DNA from 3 places in the Methylosinus sp. H3A genome. Region 2 is predicted to be linked to each of the others. Evidence: predicted binding sites of a transcription regulator. Region 2 holds the regulator's gene; each other region holds the start of a gene.
What was found. Region 2 encodes LexA, which represses DNA repair genes until DNA is damaged. Its sites were predicted from a motif close to TGTTCNNNNTGTGTTCNG; they were not measured.

Region 1: IY145_RS01485 (ImuA family protein) is a predicted target of LexA. The motif match lies at 1,421-1,438, and genes of this name have one in related genera.
Region 3: ssb (single-stranded DNA-binding protein) is a predicted target of LexA. The motif match lies at 1,792-1,809, and genes of this name have one in related genera.

Annotation. Positions count from the first base shown of each region.
Region 1 covers NZ_JADNQW010000003.1:122,321-125,596, reverse strand. The annotation lists gene IY145_RS01490 (ATP-dependent helicase) at 1-1,230, opposite strand, end outside; gene IY145_RS01485 (ImuA family protein) at 1,475-2,227, shown strand; gene IY145_RS01480 (Y-family DNA polymerase) at 2,142-3,276, shown strand, end outside.
Region 2 covers NZ_JADNQW010000005.1:2,562,901-2,566,176, reverse strand. The annotation lists gene IY145_RS14955 (AsmA family protein) at 1-1,378, opposite strand, end outside; gene lexA (transcriptional repressor LexA) at 1,598-2,302, opposite strand; gene IY145_RS14945 (hypothetical protein) at 2,443-3,276, opposite strand, start outside.
Region 3 covers NZ_JADNQW010000005.1:4,084,820-4,088,095, reverse strand. The annotation lists gene IY145_RS21915 (energy transducer TonB) at 1-345, shown strand, start outside; gene IY145_RS21910 (dicarboxylate/amino acid:cation symporter) at 436-1,758, shown strand; gene ssb (single-stranded DNA-binding protein) at 1,901-2,431, shown strand; gene IY145_RS21900 (YgiQ family radical SAM protein) at 2,604-3,276, opposite strand, start outside.

The sequences.
Region 1 (3,276 bases), on a different contig from region 2:
CACATGGGAGCTGTCGAGGAACTTCAGCCCGCCGAACTTCACGAAGGGAATGTTGCGGCGCGCGAGCTCCAGCTCCAACATTGCGCTGTGATGCGAGGCGCGGAACAGAGTCGCCTGCTGCTTCAGCGTCATGCCGGCTTCGCGCGCCTCGAGCACACGCTCGGCGATGAAACGCGCCTGATCGCTCTCGTCGCGCACGGCGACGAGCTGCGGCCGCTCCGAGGAACGGCGCTCGGTCCAGAGGTTCTTGGCGTAGCGCTCGGCGGCGAGCGAGATGACCGCGTTGGCCGCGGCGAGAATCGGCTCGGTCGAGCGATAATTGCGGTCGAGCGTGACGATTTCCGCCCGCGGCGTGAAGCTCTTCGGAAATTCCAGAATGTTGCGCACAGTGGCGGCGCGGAAGGAGTAGATGGATTGCGCATCGTCGCCGACGACGGTGAGCCCCTGGCCCTTGGGCTTCAAGGCGAGCAGGATGGAGGCCTGGAGGCGATTGGTGTCCTGATATTCGTCGACGAGAATGTGATCGAAGCGGCCGCCGATCTCGTCTGCGAGGGCTTCGTCCTGCATCATCTGCGCCCAATAGAGCAGGAGATCATCGTAATCGAGCACATTCTGCGCCTGCTTCGCCTCGACATAGGCGGCGAATATGCGGCGCAGCTCGTCATGCCAGCGGGCGCACCAAGGGAAGGCGCCGAGCAGCGCCTGCTCGAGCGGGATTTCGGCGTTCACGGCGCGGGAGTAGATCGAAAGGCATGTGCCTTTGGCAGGGAAGCGGCTCTCGGTCTTCGAGAATCCGAGCTCGTGGCGGAGGAGATTCATCAGATCGGCGGAATCTTCGCGATCATGAATGGTGAAGGCGGGATCGAGCCCGATGGCGCCGGCATATTCGCGCAGCAGCCTCGCGCCGATCGCGTGAAACGTGCCGGCCCAGACGAGGACATCGCCGCCGCCTGTGGCGCCCAGCGCCTCGGCGCAAATGCGTTCGACCCGCCGCGTCATCTCGGCGGCGGCGCGGCGGGAGAAGGTCATCAGCAACATGCGCTGCGGATCGGCTCCCCGGACGATGAGATGCGCGACCCGATGGGCGAGCGTGTTCGTCTTTCCGGAGCCTGCGCCCGCGATGATGAGCAGCGGGCCGCCGGCGGAGGCCGACGAGCCGTCAGCAAGGCCGTGCTCGACGGCGCGGCGCTGTTCGGCGTTGAGCTTTTCGAGATAGGCGACGGCGGTCATGGGCGAATCGGCAGGGTGAGCGGGCCAGCGGACTGAACCATGATTCTTGTTTTGTTCGCAATGGCGGCGTATCACGAAAATCGAAGCTGCGGCCCCTCGAAATTGCTCGAGGCGCCACGAAGCGTTCGCGCGGCCTTCCTCGCAGAGAAATATCCGCAACCCCGTCCTCTTGACTCCCGACCTCGAAGGGGAGAACATTTAGAGAACATGACGTTGAACCCACACCCAGAGGTCGAGAAGGCGATTGCGGCACGAGCCCGCCATAGAGTCGTTGCGCGCGCAGATCGAGAAGATCGAAGGCCGGGCGCGGCGCGTCAAATCGGTCCTTCCGTTCGGAATCGCCGACATCGACGCGCGCCTTCCGGGCGGTGGTCTCCCCCTCGGCGCGCTCCATGAGATCGCTGGCGGCGGCAATGGCGCAGTGGACGGCGCGGCCGCGGCGCTGTTCGCCGCCGGGATCGCGACCCGCACGAAAGGCAAGGTTCTCTGGGTCATAACGCGATCCGACCTTTTCGCCCCGGCCCTCGCGCAAGCGGGCTTGGCGCCCGATCGCGTGATCTATGTCGAGGCCGGCAATGACAAGACAGTGCTCGCATGTGTCGAGGAAGGCTTGCGGCACGGCGGTCTCGGCGCGGTCGTCGGAGAAGTCGCGCGTCTCGACATGACCGCGTCCCGGCGTCTCCAGCTCTGCGCCGAGGGAAGCGGCTCGATCGGACTCGCGTTGCGGCGCTGGCGCCGGCAATCCGAAGCGGTCGACTTCGGTCAGCCGACTGCCGCGGCGACCAGATGGCGCGTCTCGGTCACGCCCTCGGCCGCTCTGCCGGTTCCCGGCGTCGGCCGCCACCGCTGGCTCCTGGAGCTGATCCGCGTCCGCGCCGGTGAAAGCGCGGATTTCGAAGTGGAGGCGTGTGATGGTTCGGGTCGTCTCGCTGTTCCTGCCGAGCTGGCCCACGGACCGGCTTCGACGGCAGGCTGGCGACGCGGCGCCGCCGGCTGAGACGCCGCTCGTCCTGATCGGTCACGACGGGAGGAGACAGGTGGTGCGGGCCGCGGACGCGGCGGCCATGGCTGCGGGCGCGCGCGTCGGAATGCCAGCCGCCAAGGCGCGGATTCTCGTGCAGGGTCTCGTCGTTCGAGATCACGACGCCGCGGCCGACGCCCAGGGCCTCGACCGTCTCGCGCTATGGGCGCTCCGACGCTACGCGCCGATCGTCGCCGCCGATCCCCCGGACGGCTTGGTGATCGACTCCACCGGAGCCGATCATCTCCACGGCGGCGAAGAAGCCATGCTCGCCGGCCTGATCGACAGGCTCTCCTCGTCCGGCGTGCGTGCGCGTGCGGCGATCGCCGACAGCTGGGGCGCGGCGCACGCCTTGGCTCGCTACGCCGCGCGGCCTGTGCTGATCGCGCCGCGCGGCCATGTGGGTTCCGTGCTGACGGGCCTCCCGCTCGCCGCGCTTCGCCTGCCTGCCGACATGGTTGCGGCGCTCCATGTTCTCGGCTTCGAGCGGATCGGCGATCTCCTCGCGCAGCCGCGCGCGCCGCTCACGCTGCGCTTCGGTCCGCAGCTCGGCCGCCGCCTAGACCAGACCCTCGGGATTCTCAGCGAGCCGATCGAGCCGATCCGACCCGACGAGCTGATCGAGGTGAAGCGCAATTTCGCGGAGCCCATCGGCGCGGCCGAGACCATCGCCCGCCATATCGGCGAGCTGGTCGTCCAGCTCTGCGCCGGACTGGAGGCCAAGGGGCTGGGCGCCAAGCGCCTCGACCTCATTTGTCACCGGGTCGACGATCGCGTGCAGGCGGTCCGTATCGGGGTCGCCATCCCGGTGCGCGACGTGAAGCGCCTCACGCGGCTGCTGACCGACAAGATCGACACGATCGAGCCCGGCTTCGGCATCGAAACCCTCAGCCTCGCCGCGACACTGGCCGAGCCCCTCGCGGAAAAGCAGACCCTGACCGCGATGGTCGATGACGGAGCGCCGGACGTGTCCGATCTCGTCGATACCCTCGTCAACCGCGTCGGTGAGCAGCGCCTCTACCGAG
Region 2 (3,276 bases):
CGGGCCGCGCCGCGAGATCCCAGGCGAGCGCGCCGGCGTCGACGCCCGTCAATTGCCCATTGCCGTGGAACTCGAGCGCGCCGGCCGCATTGGCGGCGAAGATCGCGCGACCCTTGACCGTGCCTTTATAGGCCTGCGCTTCGGCGAGCGCGAGCTCGAGGCGGCCGCCGCGCAGCAGCAGCGACAAGGCCGCATCCTCCATATTCAGCCGCAATATGCGGGCGCGCGTCGCCGAGAGGCGCAGATCGACATCGGCGTCCTGAATGTCCGGCAGGGAGAAAGCGTCGCGGCTCCACTGGCCGTCCGGGCCGGAGAGCCCCGGCAAATCGGCGATCATCGGCTTCAGCGACACGAAATTGCTGGCGAGGGTCGCATGGACGATCGGCTTGTCGCCCTCGTGGCGCAGCGCGAAAGACCCCTCGAATTCATTGTCATCGGCCGAGAACTTCAGATCGGTGAGCTGGAAATCGCGCAGGCCGACGCTCGCCTTGGCGGAGAGCTGCACATTCTCGAACGGGCCGGGCAGCGGCGCGCTCACTTTGGCGAGGCCGAGCGCATGGCGCAGCGAGGGCGACGAGCCGGTCAGGCGCCCCGTGTAGCGCGGCTTGGCGCCGAGCTGACCGAAGCCCTCCGCCTCCAGCCGCACGCTGTCCGAATCGAGCCTCACGGTGACAGGCGTCTGCTCGCCGCGCAGCAGCGCGCCGGGCTTGAGCACCCACAGCATGGCGCGCGGACGCTCGCCGCGCCAGGAGAAGGCGAGATCGAGCGTCGCCGGCGAGCCGACGGTGCGCCAGTCGAGCGTCGCGTCCAGATCGTCGAGCGTCTCCGCGCCGCCGGCATATTTGAGCCGCGCGACGCCGGAGACGATGGAGACGCCGCCGAGCCGCGCGCGATCCGCCTTTTCGGCCGCGGGCGTCGACGGCCGCGCCGCCGCGGCGCGCACGGCGGCGCCGGCGGAGCTCATCGGCTTGCGGTCGAGATCGACCTCGATCGAGGGGCGAATCAGCTCGACGTCGGCGATCTCGAGCCGGCCGGCGAGCAGTGGCAGGAGCAGCACATTGCCGTGCAGCCGCTCCGCCTCGATGGTGAGCGCGGCGGCCGGGTCGGCGAAGGCGATGCTGTCGATGGTGATATGCGGGCGCGGCAGCAGCGAGAAGGTCGAACGCCCCTTGGCGGCGATATAGAGCCCCGAGGAGGCGTTGAGCTGGCCTGAAATCTCCTCGAGCAGAGCGCTGGTGGAAAAGGTCCAGGGCGCGAGCGCCGCCCCGAGCGCCACCGCGGCGACGGCGCCCATCGCGATCAGCACACGGCGCGAGGGGCGAGCGAAACGCAAACGGCGGCCGACGGCCATGGGCTTCGATCCTTCGAGTTCGCGCATTGGGCCGGTCGAGTGAGACATTCCATCGTCCATGCAGAAAGAGGCGGGGCGGCCGCAAGGGCCGCGGGCGACGCAGCGCGCGCCCGAACGCGAGGCGCGATACGCTCGAGACACGCCTTATTCGCTTGTCCGCCGCGCGAAAAGGCCCGCGCGCGAGAAGCGCGCGAGGCCGGGAACATGGCCGCAAAGGGCGGCGAGATCGTGGCGGCGGGCCCGACCTCAGTATTTGCGCAGAAGGCTGACCAGCCGGCCCTGGATGCGCACGCGATCGGGCCCGAAAATGCGCGTCTCATAGGCGGGATTGGCGGCCTCGAGCGCTATTGAAGCGCCGCGCTTGCGCAAGCGCTTCAATGTCGCCTCCTCCTCGTCGATGAGGGCGACGACGATATCGCCGGTGTCGGCGGTGTCCTGCTTCTTCACCACGACGACGTCGCCGTCGAGAATGCCGGCCTCGATCATCGAATCGCCGCGCACCTCGAGCGCGAAATGCTCGCCGCCGCCGAGCATGTCCGGCGGCAGATTGATCGTGTGGCTACGGCTCTGCAGCGCGGAGATGGGCGTGCCGGCGGCGATGCGGCCCATGACCGGGATAGCCACCTGCTGGTCCGACTCCGGCTCGCCGGCCGGGACGGGCCGCACGCGGCCGAGCGCGCCCTCTATGACCGAGGGCGAGAATTTGCCGCCGCGCGCGGCGACGCGGGGCGTCGCCGATTCGGGCAGGCGCAACACCTCGAGCGCGCGGGCGCGATTGGGCAGACGGCGGATGAAGCCGCGCTCCTCGAGCGCGAGAATGAGCCTGTGAATGCCGGATTTGGAGCGCAGATCGAGTGCGTCCTTCATCTCGTCGAAGGAGGGCGGCACGCCGGTCTCCTTCAGGCGCTCATGAATGAAGCGCAGCAGATCGCTCTGTTTCTTGGTCAGCATAGGAGAACCCCCGGCGCCGCCCGGCCTGCGGCGCGCTTCCACTCGGCGCGCATATGATGGCGCGCCTTCATAAACAAATCATGAACAGGAGGATAGGCGTTCTCGGTGCGTTCTGCAAGCCGACGGACGACATTTTGCGTCTATGGGACGCATCGATCCGCTTCAACCGCAGCGATGCTTGTTGTTACAGATCGCCATTCTCTTTGGTCATCGTCATTAGTTTTAGCACTATTCGTATTATCGCTACTTTCATTACCTCTATTTTTTGCTGTCTTCAGAAAATATACTCGCCCGTCCGACACGTGGGGAGCAGGTCCGAATGGACCGATGGCGAAACCGTTTTTATATTCCTGGATGTAGACACCGCCATTTGCATAAGAACAAAACCAATTTAGCCACCCTATCCACTGCCATCCCTTCTCATCAGCATCCCAATGCCTCGCAACCCCGTAAAATGGCGGCAGCTTTCCTTTTGGAGGCTTGAACCTCTTCTTTAGCCACTCCAGGTCAGCGTAATGGTCCCGATTTCCCCAATCAGCATCACTTTCTTGCTTTGCTATCTTAAGATCTGGCCTCAGTATGTATAAATACGAAGCATCCCACAAAACAATCGCCTGCTCGTGAGCATATGTTATTACTTTTTGAACCTCGTACGGACGACCTATACTTTCACCCAACTCAATATCAGGAGGCTCTCGCACGCGAAAGACAGCGTAGATAGAACTCTTTCTTTCATATTCCAGATATACATAAGTCACAATCAACGCAGTAAGTGGAATTATTCCGATAATTACACAACTAGGCCGTCGCAGCTTCATTGCCATTAGAGCACATACGGCAAACGCTGCTACAGCTAACACAGAAGCAACAATTATTCCCTTTCCAAAACTCGTCCACCATGCCAATCCGGCTACGACAGCCGATAACGGAATGATAGCTCCCCAGTCGCGGATCTGCCCCAACACTTCAACGAT
Region 3 (3,276 bases), 1.5 Mb from region 2:
GCCGCCGCCCGCAGCGTCAAAGATGGCGCCGTCGCTGCGAGCCCGCGCCGAGCGACGTCGCAGCGCGATCGCGACTCCTATCCAGAGCGCGTGGCGAGGGTGATACAGGCGCGGATCATCCAGATCGGGACGTGGCCGGGCGAAGGCGGCAGGGTGAGCGTCAAATATCGCATCCGGCCCGATGGGCGCATCGAAAATGTGCAGATCGTCTCCTCGCCGAGCGATCGTCTGGCGGAAGAAACCTACCGCTTGCTGACGGGATTGCGAGTGCCGCGGCCTCCGAGCCGAGACGGGGCGACCGCACACCAGAACGTCAATTTCGACGAGCCGCCCCCGATGCGCTGAGATCGCCACCTTTCCCTTCGCGCGGCGCCCGATTGCCCTCGTCTCCGCCGGGGGGTAGGAACGGAAGATCGAGGAACGAGGACACGCTGCTTGACGACCACGACCGCATCGAACGAGAAGCCGGCGCGCAAGCCGCTCTACCGCCTGCTCTATGTCCAAGTTCTCGCCGCCATCGTCATCGGGGCGCTTCTCGGCGTCTTCGCGCCCGACATCGCCGTCAGCCCCTGGATGGAGGCGATGGGCAAGGGCTTCGTCAATCTCATCAAAATGGTGATCGCGCCGATCATCTTCTGCACCATCGTCTCCGGCATCGCCCATCTCGAGAGCGCCGCCAAGGTCGGGCGCGTCGGCGTCAAGGCGCTCGTCTATTTCGAACTCGTCTCGACCATAGCTCTGGCGCTCGGTCTTCTCGTCGGCAATCTGCTGCGGCCCGGCGAAGGCTTTTCGGGCAAGGCGGACGCCGCCGCCGTCGCCAAATATCTCGAGCCGACCGCGCAGCGCAGCTCGGTCGAATTCGTGCTCGGCGTCATTCCCGACAGCGTCATCGGCGCCTTCGCCAGAGGCGATATTCTGCAAGTGCTGCTGTTCTCCATCCTCTTCGGCTTCGCGCTGATGGCTCTGGGCGAGCGGGGCAGGGCGCTGCGCGGCGTCATCGACGAGGCCGGCCACGCCATGTTCGGCGTCATCGCGATCGTGATGAAGGCGGCGCCGCTCGGCGCTTTCGGCGCTATGGGCTATACGGTCGGCAAATATGGCTCGCAGTCGCTGCTGAGCCTCGCCTGGCTGGTCGGCTCCTTCTATATCACCTCCATTTTGTTCGTCGTCGTCGCGCTCGGACTCGTCGCTCATCTCGTCGGCTTCAGCATTTTCCGCTTCCTCGCCTATATTCGCGACGAATTGCTGATCGTGCTCGGCACCTCCTCGTCGGAGAGCGCGCTGCCGCAGCTCATGGAGAAGCTCGAGCGCTTGGGCTGCTCGAAATCGGTCGTCGGTCTCGTCGTGCCGACCGGCTATTCCTTCAATCTCGACGGCACCAATATCTATATGACGCTGACGAGCCTGTTCATCGCTCAGGCGCTCGGCGTCGAGCTCTCGGCGGGGCAGCAATTCGTCATTCTCTCCGTGGCGATGTTGACGTCCAAGGGCGCCTCTGGCGTGACGGGGGCGGGCTTCATCACTCTGGGCGCGACTCTCTCCTCCATCGACCCGCGTCTCGCGCCGGGCATGGCGATCGTCATCGGCGTCGACAAATTCATGAGCGAATGCCGTGCGCTCACCAATATTTGCGGCAATGGCGTCGCGGCCATCGTCGTCGCCTGGTGGGAGGGCGAGCTCGATCATGACAAGCTCGCCGCCGGCCTCTCGCGCCGCATCGACCCCAGCGATGTGGAAACCGCGGTCACGACGGAATGAGGCGGGGCATTGCGCCCGCCCGCCGTGGATGCTAAGAACAAAAAAAGAACATCACGCGAATTGTGGACAAGGCGGCGGAACGCCTTCGCGTCCGCGCGTTTCGGACTAAGGTGCCGCGAGCATCATCAAAGCGGAGAGGGTCATGGCGGGCAGCGTCAACAAGGTCATCCTGGTGGGCAATCTGGGCCGCGACCCGGAAGTGCGCACACTGCCTTCGGGCGACCGCATCGTCTCTTTCTCCGTGGCGACGACGGAGTCCTGGCGCGATCGCAACAGCGGCGAGCGCAAGGACCGCACGGAATGGCACAATGTGTCGATCTTCAACGAGAATTTGGGGAAGATCGCCGAGCAATATTGCCGCAAGGGTTCCAAGATCTATCTCGAGGGCCAGCTGCAGACGCGCGAATATACCGACAAGGACGGCAATCAGCGCAAGGCGACCGAAGTCGTGCTGCAGCGCTTCCGCGGCGAGCTGACGCTGCTCGACAGCAAGGGCGGCGGCCGCGGCGAGGGCGATTACGAGGGCGGCGGGGGCTCCTATCAGTCCAGCGGCGGCGGCGGCTCCAGCTTCGGCCGCTCCTCGCCGATGGAGCGCCCGCCCGCGGAGCGCTCCCCCGCGCCGGCCGGCGGCGGACGCCTGTCGGAGCAGCTCGACGACGACATTCCGTTCTGAGTCATCGCGGATATAGGGCTCTGGAGGCCCCCTCCCTCCGCCGCTACGCGGGAGAGGGAGGCGGCAGGTAGATCGCGTGCCTTCGATGAGGGGCGGAGTCTGCTCCCTCTCCCGCGCAGCGACGCGAAGCGGGGGAGGGCCGGGGAGAAGGCGCTCCCGGCTCTCGAAATCTCTATGAGCTCCGCGAGCGCAGCCCATTCGTCCGGAATTCCCGCGACTGCGGCTTTGCGCCTGTCTGGCCCGTACGGCGGCCTTCGCCGGCCTTGCCGGTTCCCGCCGGTTGCCAGCCCGGCACGAGATGATGCTTGCCGGGGCCGATGAGATCGGCGCGGCCCATCGCTTTCAGCGCCTCGCGCAGCACCGGCCAGTTCTCGGGATCGTGATAGCGCAGAAAGGCCTTGTGCAGGCGGCGCTGGCGCAGGCCTTTCACGGCGTCGACCTTCTCCGACGCGCCGCGCCGCACCGGCTTCAGCGGATTGAAGCCCGAGTGATACATGGCCGTCGACAGCGCCATGGGCGAGGGCAGATAGGTCTGCACCTGATCGGCGCGATAGCCGTTCTTCTTCAGCCACAGCGCCAGATTCATCATATCCTCGTCGCTCGTGCCCGGATGCGCGGCGATGAAATAGGGGATGAGGAAATATTGCTTCTTGGCCGCCTGCGCCGCGGCGTCGAACAGTCGCTTGAAGCGATCATAGGAGCCGATGCCGGGCTTCATCATTTTGGCGAGCGGACCGCTCTCCGTATGCTCGGGCGCGATTTTGAGATAGCCGCCGACATGATGCTCGACGAGCTCGCGCACATAGGCCGGACTCTTCACTGCGAGATCATAGCGCACGCCCGAG